4 regions of the Pantoea vagans genome follow, and region 1 is predicted to be linked to each of the others. Evidence: predicted binding sites of a transcription regulator. Region 1 holds the regulator's gene; each other region holds the start of a gene.
What was found. The regulator CRP, encoded in region 1, controls carbon source genes, mostly activating them, when cyclic AMP is high. The targets are predictions, from matches to a motif close to ATGTGANNNNNNTCACAT.
Positions count from the first base shown of each region.

Region 2: a site for CRP is predicted at 1,035-1,052, ahead of ompW (outer membrane protein OmpW). Genes of this name have one in related genera too.
Region 3: a site for CRP is predicted at 1,465-1,482, ahead of LK04_RS18460 (PTS mannitol transporter subunit IICBA). Genes of this name have one in related genera too.
Region 4: a site for CRP is predicted at 1,477-1,494, ahead of LK04_RS08700 (sugar transporter). Genes of this name have one in related genera too.

Region 1 is NZ_CP011427.1:162,246-165,457, forward strand. Features, by position in the region: gene LK04_RS00720 (YccS/YhfK family putative transporter) at 1-1,327, opposite strand, end outside; gene crp (cAMP-activated global transcriptional regulator CRP) at 1,386-2,018, opposite strand; gene LK04_RS00730 (OsmC family protein) at 2,307-2,711, shown strand; gene LK04_RS00735 (phosphoribulokinase) at 2,785-3,212, opposite strand, start outside.
Region 2 is NZ_CP011427.1:1,751,599-1,754,810, reverse strand. Features, by position in the region: gene LK04_RS08170 (BON domain-containing protein) at 1-229, shown strand, start outside; gene ompW (outer membrane protein OmpW) at 289-921, opposite strand; partial or broken gene LK04_RS20865 (YkgJ family cysteine cluster protein) at 1,125-1,226, shown strand; gene LK04_RS08160 (YciC family protein) at 1,254-1,988, shown strand; gene LK04_RS08155 (septation protein A) at 2,048-2,587, shown strand; gene yciA (acyl-CoA thioester hydrolase YciA) at 2,641-3,057, shown strand; gene tonB (TonB system transport protein TonB) at 3,111-3,212, opposite strand, start outside.
Region 3 is NZ_CP011427.1:3,996,075-3,999,286, forward strand. Features, by position in the region: gene LK04_RS18450 (gamma-glutamyltransferase family protein) at 1-322, shown strand, start outside; gene LK04_RS18455 (DUF3053 domain-containing protein) at 482-1,195, shown strand; gene LK04_RS18460 (PTS mannitol transporter subunit IICBA) at 1,676-3,212, shown strand, end outside.
Region 4 is NZ_CP011427.1:1,877,115-1,880,326, forward strand. Features, by position in the region: gene bhsA (multiple stress resistance protein BhsA) at 1-180, shown strand, start outside; gene LK04_RS08700 (sugar transporter) at 243-1,427, opposite strand; gene LK04_RS08705 (hypothetical protein) at 1,884-2,141, opposite strand; gene LK04_RS08710 (MFS transporter) at 2,308-3,212, opposite strand, start outside.

The DNA of each region.
Region 1 (3,212 bases):
GCATAAACAGTAAGGTGACCGATTCGGGTACGGCCAGTCGCAGTGAGGCTGCCGCAATCAGCAAGCCGGCAAAGGTGCCGAGCGCACGGTGCTGAATGCGCACCCGCGTGGCGCTGTAGCCATTCTGACTGACAAACATGATGGTCATCAGAATCCAGTAGGGCTTAGGAATGTTGAAGAACAGCGCGACTGCGCTGCCGAACATTAGCATCACCGAGATGCGTGCGGCGGTGCGTAAAGCGGCAGATTTCAATGACAGATAGCTGCGCAACGCGGGGAAGAACGGCAGACGGCGCTGACGATCCGCCATCAGGTCACGCGTGTACAACGGCTTCTGCGTGCGTAAGACGCGTGCGATACGGCTGAAGTGGTAGTAACAGAAGTTGCCGACCGGATTATCTGGGTGCTGGCGCGCGATTTTTTCCAGCGCCCCGAGTGGCTTCTCCATATGGAAGCGCTCCGGCAACTGATGATAGAGAATCGCATCGGCGAGGATGCGCAGGCGCGCGGAGATGGTTTTCGCATTCCAACGGATCACCGCCTCAGCGTGGCTCTGCTCGACCAGCTTTTGCACCTCTTCCGGCTGATGCAGGCTCACCGAAATGTGTTCCTGTAAATCCAACGCCACCTGAAACGCTCGCGTCAGACGCTTATGGCTGTTATCGCGGCTGGCCGAGAGCATATGCATCTGCTGATAACAGGTGGTGATCAGATCGACGGCTTTTTGCTGGCGTGCCAGTAGCGGCGGTAACGCTTTTTCAGGATCGGTGAGTTGCGTCAGCAGCGTGTATTTCGCATCACAGTAATCTGCCAGTTCGCGATACAGCAGGCTCAGGGTTTCACGCATCGGCTGCTCTTTCCACAGCCAGAACCAAAACCAGTTAAACAGGCCGTACCAGAACGTACCGCCGATATACAGCAGCGGCGGCACCCAGACCGGCATCCTTCCAACCAGGCTGAGGCTAAAGATGGCGGCGATCAGGGTGGCTGGCAGCAAGCGGCCATGCAACGGGCTGATTTCGCCGGTGACACCAATCAGCAGCGGCAGCACAAACAGAATGAGCGGCAGCGGAATCTGATAATCCGTGAGCAACTGGATCGAAAAACTGCCGATGGCAAACAGCGAACCGCCGACAATCAGACGTTTGAAGAAGCGTTTATGCGGGGTATCCAGACCGGCCATGTTGCAGCAGGCAGGCACTAATGAGAACAACAGGCCTTTTTGCAGATCGCCAAACAGCCAGCCAAGTGCCACAGGCAGGCACAGCACCAGCGTTTGCCGCAGGGCGTAGTTGACCTCAGGATGATAGATGATTCGGCGCCACATCAGCTCATCGCAAACAAAAACGGCGCGATGTTGCCATCACGCCGTGGGTGATAAGAAATTAGCGGGTGCCGTAAACGACGATGGTTTTACCGTGTGCGGAGATCAGGTTCTGATCTTCCAGCATTTTCAGGATGCGCCCCACGGTTTCGCGTGAGCAACCCACGATCTGACCAATCTCCTGACGGGTGATTTTAATCTGCATCCCGTCTGGGTGAGTCATCGCATCTGGCTGTTTGGCCAGATTAAGCAGTGTTTGCGCGATACGGCCCGTCACATCGAGGAAGGCAAGGTTGCCCACTTTCTCGGAGGTGATTTGCAGACGACGCGCCATTTGCGACGAGAGTCGCATCAAAATATCCGGGTTTACCTGAATCAGCTGACGGAATTTTTTGTAGGAAATTTCAGCCACTTCGCAGGCAGTTTTGGCACGTACCCAGGCACTACGTTCCTGACCTTCTTCAAACAGGCCGAGTTCGCCGATGAAATCTCCCTGATTGAGGTAGGAGAGGATCATCTCTTTGCCTTCTTCATCTTTGATCAGAACCGCAACGGAACCTTTCACGATGTAGTACAGCGTTTCCGCTTTCTCACCCTGATGGATGAGCGTGCTCTTTGACGGATATTTGTGAATATGGCAATGGGACAGGAACCATTCGAGTGTAGGGTCTGTTTGCGGTTTGCCGAGAACCATTCGCTATTATCCTCTATTGTAATCGTGCCCAAAGCACAGGGGGCAGTTTTCCCTGTCAGGCGGTGTAATCGTCGAGCGTTTTATTTCCGGGTGATTCTTAAGCTACGCTTTTGATTCTTCCCGCCTTCGTCTGTTACGACGAAAATATTTTCAGCACTGTTTGTAGCACAGCTTTTGCAAGCTGTCTTCTGTTGTCTCGCTTCAGCAACAGGCGGAAGAGTCTGGATTGCTGTTTATCAACTGAAAGCGTACTCTGGCGGCAAAATAGCCACTTCAGGAGAAAGAATAATGCAGGCACGAGTGAAATGGGTGGAGGGGTTAACCTTTCTCGGAGAATCCTCATCTGGCCATCAGGTATTAATGGACGGTAATTCAGGGGATAAAGCGCCGAGTCCAATGGAGATGGTTCTGATGGCGGCGGGCGGCTGTAGCGCGATTGACGTGGTGTCTATCCTGCAAAAGGGCCGTAATGATGTGGCCGATTGCGAGGTGAAGCTCACCTCTGAACGCCGTGAAGAAGCGCCACGTATTTTTACCCACATCAACCTGCATTTTATTGTCAGCGGCAAAGCGTTGAGTGATAAAGCCGTGGCCCGCGCGGTTGATCTCTCCGCTGAGAAGTACTGTTCAGTAGCGATCATGCTGGGCAAAGGCGTGGAAATCACCCACAGCTATGAAGTGGTAGAGCTGTAATTCTACTGTAGCGGCGCGATTTATCGCGCGGTGTGATGCACGCCATACATCGTGCCGCTACAGAAATTCTGGATTATTCAATCCGTTTACCTTCTATCAGCCGTTGCACCAGCGGTGTCATGATCAATTCCATCGCCAGCCCCATTTTGCCCCCCGGCACCACCAGCGTATTCATGTGTGAAATGAACGAGCCCTGAATCATTGCCAGCAGGTAAGGGTAGGCAATCCCCTCCAGACCACGGAAATGGATCACCACAAAACTTTCGTCGAGCGAAGGGATCTCACGTGCGGCAAACGGGTTGGAGGTATCCACGGTCGGCACGCGCTGGAAGTTGATGTGGGTGCGAGAGAACTGCGGCGTGATGTAGTTGATATAGTCCTCCATCGAACGCACCACGGAATCCATCACCGCTTCACGAGAATGCCCACGTTCGCTGGTGTCGCGCACCAGCTTTTGAATCCACTCCAGGTTCACAATCGGCACCACACCCACCAGCAGAT
Region 2 (3,212 bases), 1.6 Mb from region 1:
GGAAGGGACCGGGGGTTACATTGATGACACGGTGATTACCACCAAAGTCAAAGCCCAGTTGCTGAATGACGATTCCCTGAAATCGACAGAGATCAACGTCGAAACCTTTAAGGGCAAAGTGCAGTTGAGTGGTTTTGTTAGCTCACCGCAGATGGCGAACCGTGCAGTGACGGTGACCCGCAGCGTGCAAGGGGTGAAATCTGTCGTCAACAATATGCAGATTAAGTAACCGTTAAGTGATGAAAACACGGGCGGCCCTTGGGTCGCCCGTTTTGCTTCTGACACAGGTTAGAAGCGGTAACCGACACCAAAGAAGAACACCCACGGATCGATACGCGTATTGATGTTCTGCTGCTCACCATTGGCTTTGAACTTCACCTCGGTATCAATATCCATGTACCACAGTGAGGCGTTCAGCATCCAGTCGCGGTTGATTTGATAATCCATCCCCACCTGACCGGCGATACCCCATGAGTCTTTAACGCTTAAGTCGCTTAAGCCTGCATCCTGGCCGGTCTGATTGAATTTGGCATCGTAGAAGGTGGTGTAGTTGATACCCACGCCCACGTAAGGACGCACCGGGCTTTTACTGTCAAAGAAGTAATACTGTGCCATCAGCGTAGGCGGGAGCTGACGCACGGTCGCCAGGTTGCCGGTTGCCCCTAAGCCCACCTTATGGCGGAACGGTGTGGCAGCCAGCAGTTCTACGCCGATGTTGTCCGTCGCCATGTAGGTGAAGGTTAAGCCAAGCTGTGTATCGTTGCTGACGTTAAAGCCGCCCATACCCAGCACATTATCAGAGCCTTCGGTTGGACGGACGGTCGCGCTACCGGCGCGCATAAAGAAATCACCCGCTTCATGAGCCAGTGCCAGTTGAGGAATCGCCAGTGCCATCAGCAGCGCGCATTTTGCCAGTTTCATTTTCACTCCTTTGCCGAAAAGTAGGGTCTTAATGGGGTTGCGGCACAAGATCTAACCCTTTTTCAGTAAAAGATCATCTGTATCAATTCAAATTAATCACTTAAAAAACAATGAATTGATTCAGATCAATTTTGGCTTTGCGCGAGAATTAAAAAACCTGAGATTGCCGCCTGACACCACCTTTTCCCATGCAGGTGCATTCAGGGCTTTCCCGACTTTTTCACCCTTCTTTACCTGTAATGACAGAAAGTTATGGGTTTGCGGGTGCCAGCCAGCCTGTAGAACATGTACAATCGCCAGGTTAATTAACCCGGTTCCATCAAGGAGAGTACATGTCTATCACGGCAAGCTCGTTATACCGTGACACAGGAAATTTTCTGCGCCATCAGCTGGTTACTATTGTGCTGATGGCATTGCTGACGTCATTTATTACGGTGATCGTCGGTCATGCATTAACGCCAGGTGAAGATCAGTTATCGCTGCTCAGCCAGGCCGATGACAGCGCAACCTCACTGTTTGAGCTGGTGCAGAATATGTCGCCGGATCAACAGCGCATCCTGCTACGCGCTTCGGCTGCTGGCACCTTTGCCGCCTTGATTGGCAATACCCTGCTGCTCGGTGGCATGTTGTGCCTGATCCCGTTGGTCTCTAACGGCCAGCGTGTCAGCGCCCTGCGTGCCATTGGCGCCTCAGCCCCCCTGCTGCCGAAGCTGCTGCTGCAGACCTTCCTCATTACGTTGCTGGTGCAAATCGGCTTTATGGTACTCATGGTGCCGGGCGTGATTTTGGCCATTTTGCTCTCACTGGCGCCAGTCATGCTGGTGAGTGAGAAAATGGGTGTCATCGGTGCCATGCGCGCCAGCATGAAGCTGGCGTGGAAAAACATGAAAGTCATCGCCCCCGCCATCGTGTTGTGGTTATTGGCTAAAATTGTGTTGATGTTCCTGGTCTCGTCACTCACCGTATTGCCGGTCAATATCGCTTCGGTGGTGATGAATGCGCTGGGTAACCTGGTGTCAGCCATTCTGATTATTTATTTGTATCGACTGTATATGTTGTTACGTTAACCACTCTGGCGCTCCCCGGAGCGCCTTAGCTGAACGATCCCGTCCTCACTGGAAACACTATGAAGCAGTTACTCGATTTTCTTCCCTTGGTGGTTTTCTTTATCTTCTACAAGCTGTACGACATCTTTGTCGCCTCTGGTGCATTGATCGTTGCCACTGGCCTTGCCTTGGTCGTGAGCTGGGTGCTGTACCGTAAGCTGGAAAAAATGACCATCTTCACGTTTGTGCTGGTGGCAGTTTTCGGTACGTTGACGCTGGTGTTCCACAACGATGAATTCATCAAATGGAAAGTCACCGTGATCTACTCCCTGTTCGCGCTGGCATTGCTGTATAGCCAGTGGTTTATGAAGCAGCCGCTGATTCAAACTATGCTGGGTAAAGAGCTCCAGCTGCCAGGCGCAGTGTGGCGTCGGCTGAATGTGGCATGGGCGATCTTTTTCCTCGCCTGCGGTGTGGTAAATATCTACGTAGCATTTTGGTTATCACAAGAGTTTTGGGTTAACTTTAAAGTGTTCGGTCTGACCGGCCTGACCCTACTGTTTACTCTGTTAAGCGGCGTGTACATCTGGCGACAGATGCCGCAACAAGAACAAAAATAAGCCATCCTGCCCGACACTGTCGGGCTTCTCTTCACCTGCAGAAGAATTGAGCAATGGACGAAAAACATAAATTGCCGCAAGGCGAGATGGTGTCGCGCACCCTGGCGATGCCAGCGGATACCAATGCCAATGGCGATATCTTTGGCGGCTGGTTGATGTCACAGATGGATATGGGCGGTGCCATCATGGCCAAGGAGATTGCAGAAGGCCGTGTGGTGACCGTTCGTGTTGATGGGATGTCGTTCCTGAAGCCGGTGGCTGTGGGAGATGTTGTGAGCTGCTATGCCCGCTGCATCCGCACCGGCAACAGTTCGATGACCATCAACGTCGAAGTGTGGATCAAAAAAGTGTCGTCTGAACCGATTGGTCAAACCTACTGTGCCACCGAAGCGGTATTCGTGTACGTCGCGGTTGATCACTCAGGTAAATCGCGACCATTACCGTCGGAAAAAGCGAACCTCGCTGAATAAATGCCATTAAAAAAGCGGTCATTGACCGCTTTTTTCTTCGTCCGCTTGCGACATTATTCGATGTTTGCGCCGCCGTTGATACGGAACACGATATTCATCGTCAATCCTTTACCTGGTCGACCCGGCTGATAACGCCACTTCTTCATCGCTTGCTT
Region 3 (3,212 bases), 480 kb from region 1:
GTCATTCGGCGTGATGGGCGGACCGATGCAGGCGCAGGGGCATTTGCAGCTGGCGTTGCGCATCATGCAGCATAAACAGAACCCGCAGGCGGCGATTGATGCCCCACGCTGGCGTGTCGAGCAAGGCCGCGCAGTGGTGGTGGAACCAGGGATTGATCGTAACGTGCTGGCGAAGCTGCGTGAGATGGGGCACCAGATTACGGTGGAAGATCCGCTGCAAAGCTACAATTTCGGCGGTGCGCAGGCGATTGTGCGCGATTCGCAAGGCTTCTACATTGCCGCCACCGAAAGCCGCAAAGATGGGCAGGCACTGGTGTTTTAATATCGGTGGGCATTAATGCGCACCCTACGAAAAATTGCATCCAACTTTGTGAGGTCGCCATTTATGGCGACCGCCAGCCGTTGTGCACGCCAGGCCATTGCACTATTCTTTAGGACCATTCCCACTGAATCGTATATATAGCCATAACAGGAGTTCAACATGGCGTCAGGATTATCCCGCATCTGGATGCGTACCGGCATGCTTATGGTCAGCGCACTGGTAGTGCTGCAACTTACCGCCTGTGGCGATAAAGAAGGCGATCAACGTAAAGCCTTCACCGATTTCCTGCAGAACACCGCCATGCGTAGCGGTGAACATCTGCCCAGCCTGAGCGAAAACCAGAAGCAAACCTTCGGTAACTACGCCAGCGACTACGCCATCCTGTATGGCTTCTCTCAGCAGGCCAACCAGGCGGTTGAACAAGGCATGCGTCCCGTGGTGGATGAGCTGGCGGCAATCCGTGTACCGCAAGATTATCTGACCCGCCGTGATTCTCTGCGCCAGGCGAGCGGCAACCTGAGTGTGCTGTCGCAACAGATTCAAAGCGCCAAAATGCAGGCCGACAGCAGCAAAGCCACGCTAAAGCAGCCCGACGATCTGAAAAAAGTGTATGACAACGTGTATGCCAAAGTGGTGACGCAGCCTGCCAGTACCCTGATTCCCCTGCTGCCTCAGCTGCAGGCATTGAGCCAGGCGGCGGTGCAAACCGGTGACTATCTGCAATCACAGGGCACTCGCGTGAGCTTTAACGACGGCGGCGTGCAGTTCCCAACTCAGGATCAAGCCACGCAGTACAACACGCTAATGAGCAACCTCTCCAGCAATGCACAAGCACTGACCCAAGCGCAAAATGCCGTGCAGGGTGGTTTGTAACCGCGCGATGTAACCTGATGCCGGGCGGCCAGACGGTCGCCCCTACAGTCGTTATCCCTCCGTCCTTCTTTTCAGATTTTTCGTCACTTCCTTACAACTGACTTTTCTGCGTAGACAGAGTGTGATCTGGCGCATTTTCGACCAAAAAATGTTTGTGATCCAAATCACATTTACGAGACAAACCTCATCCTTGCAAAGGTGACTTAAGTCACATTTATCACCTTGTTTTGCTTAATATTTCGCCACCGTACTTTTCTTACACCTCAATAGTGTGATCTACGTCACCTTATAGCACCCCAACCACCCCAATATTGCGTGATCTGCATCACACTTATCCCGAATGCTACGCAGCGTAATAAACTAGTGCTAGAGTCCGCGTGCATACAGTGATGCCACGGCCCGCGCCGGAATGGCTCAATAAAAGTCTTAACAAAAACAACCGCGCTCTTATTGCAGCGCGTCTCAATAAGGGGTGGGTTTATGTCCTCATCAGCGAAGGTCAAGGTCCAGAGCTTTGGTCGCTTTCTGAGTAACATGGTGATGCCAAACATCGGTGCGTTTATCGCCTGGGGTATCATCACAGCACTGTTCATCCCAACCGGATGGATTCCTAACGCAACGCTGGCGAAACTCGTCGGCCCAATGATCACTTACCTGCTGCCACTGTTGATCGGTTTCACCGGTGGACGTCTGGTGGGCGGCGATCGCGGCGGCGTGGTCGGTGCTATCACCACCATGGGCGTGATTGTCGGTGCAGATATGCCGATGTTCCTCGGCGCGATGATTGCCGGTCCACTGGGCGGCTGGGCGATCAAAACCTTTGACCGTATGGTTGATGGTAAGATCAAAAGCGGCTTCGAGATGCTGGTTAACAACTTCTCAGCCGGTATCATCGGTATGCTGTTGGCGCTGCTGGCGTTCATCGGCATCGGTCCGTTGGTAGAAGGTTTGTCGCACATCCTTGCGGCGGGCGTAAACCTGATGGTGCAGAACAACCTGCTGCCATTGACCTCGATCTTTGTTGAGCCAGCGAAAATCCTGTTCCTCAACAACGCCATCAACCACGGCATCTTCTCTCCTCTGGGCATCCAGCAGGCGAGCGAAGCCGGTAAATCTATCTTCTTCCTGATTGAAGCTAACCCAGGCCCGGGTATGGGCGTGCTGGTTGCTTACATGATTTTTGGTCGCGGTAGCGCCAAACAGTCTGCAGGCGGTGCGGCGATCATCCACTTCCTCGGTGGTATCCACGAAATTTACTTCCCGTATGTGCTGATGGCACCGCGTCTGCTGCTTGCAGTTATCCTCGGTGGTATGACCGGTGTGTTCACCCTGACCGTGCTGAACGGCGGCCTGGTGTCTCCTGCTTCTCCAGGTTCAATCCTGGCTGTGCTGGCGATGACACCAAAAGGGGCTTACTTCGCTAACATCGCTGCCATCATCGCCGCGTTTGCTGTCTCCTTCGTGGTCTCTTCTATCCTGCTGAAAACCAGCAAAGTGAAAGAAGATGACGATATCGAAGCCGCGACCCAGCGCATGCGTGATATGAAAGCGCAGTCAAAAGGCCAGACCGTTGCGGGTTCGCCAGTGATTGCCGATGCCAACAGCGTTGACGTCAGCCACGTGCGTAAAATCATCGTCGCTTGTGATGCCGGTATGGGTTCCAGCGCCATGGGTGCAGGTGTGCTGCGTAAGAAAGTGCAGGATGCCGGTCTGAGCAATATTTCGGTGACCAACAGCGCGATCAACTCGCTGCCGGGGGATGTTGACCTGGTGATCACCCACCGCGATCTGACCGAACGTGCGATGCGCCAGGCGCCGCAAGCGCAGCATATTTCGCTGAACAACTTCCTCGACAGCGCGCTGTACAGCAACCTGACCGAGCGTCTGGTGGCCGCCAACCGCAGCGAAGCACATCGTGAGACGGTGCAGACCACGCTGGCAGACAGCTATGACGACGGCAGTGCCAATCTGTTCAAACTCGGTGCAAACAACGTGTTCCTCGGCCTGACCGCCAGCA
Region 4 (3,212 bases), 1.7 Mb from region 1:
AACGAAGCACCTTTAAACCAGCAACAAGTTGGCGTGATTAGCGCGTCGGGTAGCACCAATCTGACTTCACTTGAGAATCAGCTATCGGAGAAGGCGAATGCTGCCGGAGCAAAGTCGTTCCGCATCACTTCGACCTCTGGCAACAACAAGCTAAATGGCACAGCAGTCATTTATAATTAATTAACCGATGCGCAGTGAAAGGCGCAGGGGCGCACAGTGTGTGCCCCTGGTTTTTTTCAGTGTTAACCGTTTGAACGCAACTGCGGATAACGACGGAAAATGGTGATACACCAGATTAAAGCCACCAGGCCAATGACCCCGCCCACATTACCCACGTCCGACATCTTCATATGCAGGCTGACCTGATTACCCAGCAGGGCACCCGCGCCAATCCCAATGTTATAAATGCCAGAGAACAGTGACATTGCCACATCCGTTGCATCAGGGGCCAGCGACAGCACGCGCACTTGCATCGCCAGACCAATCATCATCATCGCCATACCCCAGAAAATACAGACCAGGGTAATTGCGGCTGGGCGAACGGCGGCGAACACCAGTAAACCCATGCTCAATGTGATAATGGCGATCGCAGCCAGTAATAATCCAGAGGGGAATTTATTACCCAGGGTGCTGAATAACACACTGCCGATAATGCCTGCCGTACCAAACAGCAGTAACAGCAGGGTGGTGAAGTTCTCATCGGCATTGGCAACCACCTGCATAAATGGCTCGATGTAACTGTAAGCGGTGTAGTGCGCCGTGACCACCAAGGTCACGAGCAGGTACATGGCCACCAGCGCCGGGCGACGGAACAGCATCGGCACACTACTCAGGGAACCCGTATGCTCACTCGGCAGGCGTGGCAGAATGCGCACCAGCAGGATCAACAGTACCAGCGCTGACAAACCAATCATGCCGAAGGTGGTGCGCCAGCCTAGATACTGCCCAACGATACGACCAATCGGTACACCCAGCACCATCGCCAGCGCAGTACCCGTTGCCAGCATGCTCAAGGCTTGCGTTTTCTTACCGGCTGGGGCGACGCGAATCGCCAATGAAGCGGTAATCGACCAAAACACCGCATGCGCCAGGGCAATACCGATGCGTGAAATCACCAGTGAAGTGAAGTCCCAGGCCACGGAAGAGAGGACATGGCTGGCGATGAACAGAATAAACAGCACCGCCAGTAGCAAACGACGCTCAATGTTGCGCGTTAACAGCATCAACGGCAGGGAGAGTAGCGCAACGACCCAGGCGTAAATCGTCAGCATGATACCAACGTCGGCGGTCTTCATGGCGTAACTGGCGGCGATATCCGACAGCAGGCCAACCGGGACAAATTCAGTGGTGTTAAACACAAAAGCGGCAATAGCCAGCAGCACGACACGTAGCCAGGCTGTTTTACGTGAGACGGTAGTTGATTGCATGGAGTTCAAATCGGTCAACAGCGAGTGAGGGGGTGAAACGCACCCGATTAAGTGACCTAAGTCACAAACTGACGCTATTGTGGAGCATTAATGAGCGGATGAAAACCGTTGGCAGGGTTTTTATTACTGAATATTTTTTATCTCTAAAGCCGGAGTTAATAGCCTGAGGTTATTATCAATTCTTGCGGTTACCACACAATTGCAACCGATGGCAACGCATAGCGCTCTACCCGTCATACTTCAAACCGCAGCTGCGTTGGCTGCGCGTGCTCACCCCAGTCACTTACTGATGTAAGCTCTTGGGGATTCACCCACTTGCCGCCATACTGCAATTCGAATTATTTTGGGTATATAAGAGCCACGGAAAATTAAGCCGACTGTTTCTGTATTAGAACGATGTGACAGCCGTGCTTAACAAAACCCTATAAGCGCTATGCCATTGTCAAACCACTATTATCAGAGTCTCACCATATGTTTTAGCGCCACGCTATGTTGAGTGGTCAGGTTTTTTTTTACCGCCACCGGGCAGCAGTGTTCACACCCCATCGCGCTGGCGTAAAACTTTCTTGCTTGCTGGATCGCGGCGGTCGCGGTGTAGAAAGTGCCGAGAAAACGCCGTGCGCCATCGGATGGCAGGAAGGGGCATCCCGTTGCGTGCACCACATGATTGTCGTTATAGCCTGCGTGCTTATCGACGTAATAGTAAAGCTCCATCGAACGTCCTCATTGCTGTGAAAAAAAAAGTCTAACTATTGTTGGAATAAAATGAATTATAGCGATGAATAGACGCTTTGTTTTATGTGGGACTGTTTGATCGCCGGTTTTTATGGGCTGCGGTGAGAAACGGGGCCCTGCGGCCCCGAATAAAGGATGAAGGGTATTAAAGTTTACGGCACTGTAAGCGCCAGCCGACGAAGAGCGCCAGGAGCAGTAGCACGCTGATAAAGGCGGTCACACCCATCCAGCCATAATTGTGCCAGAACACGCCGCCTAAAGTTCCTGCCACGCTGGAACCCACGTAATAACTGAACAAGTAGAGTGAAGAGGCCTGGCCTTTCGCGCGGCGCGCGCGCGGGCCAATCCAGCCACTGGCGACAGAGTGCGCGGCAAAGAACCCAGCGGTGAACAGCATCATACCGGGTAAAATGACCCAGAGTGAGTTGAATGCGGTAAGCAACAGTCCTGCCAGCATAATGGCGGTTGCGCCAATCATCACCGGACCGCGGCCAAAACGGCTGGTCATGGCACCGGCTTTAGGTGAACTCCATGAGCCGGTCAGATAGACCACTGACAACAGACCGACTACTGCCTGACTGAGTGACCAGGGCGCACTCAACAACCGATAGCCAATGTAGTTAAAGAGCGTGACAAACGCGCCCATCAACAAAAAACCTTCGGCAAACAGGAAGGGCAGCCCTTTATCTCGCCAGTGCAGACGAAAATTGATCAGCAAACTACGCGGTCGCAGTGACGCGGGGCGGAAATGACGTGATGCAGGCAAGATCTTCCAGAACATCAGTGCACCGGCCAGTGAGAAACAGCCAATCACACCAACGGCAACACGCCATGAAAAGAAATCAGTCAGCACACCGGTCAACAGGCGTCCGCTCATCCCACCAATCGAGTTACCACTAATATACAGCCCCATGGAGAAGGCGATGACTCGTGGATGGATCTCTTCACTCAGATAGGTCATACCGACCGCCGCGACTCCGCTCAGTGACAAGCCAATCAGCGCACGCATCAGCAGAATCCCTTGCCAGCTGGTCATGGTGGCGGAGATCA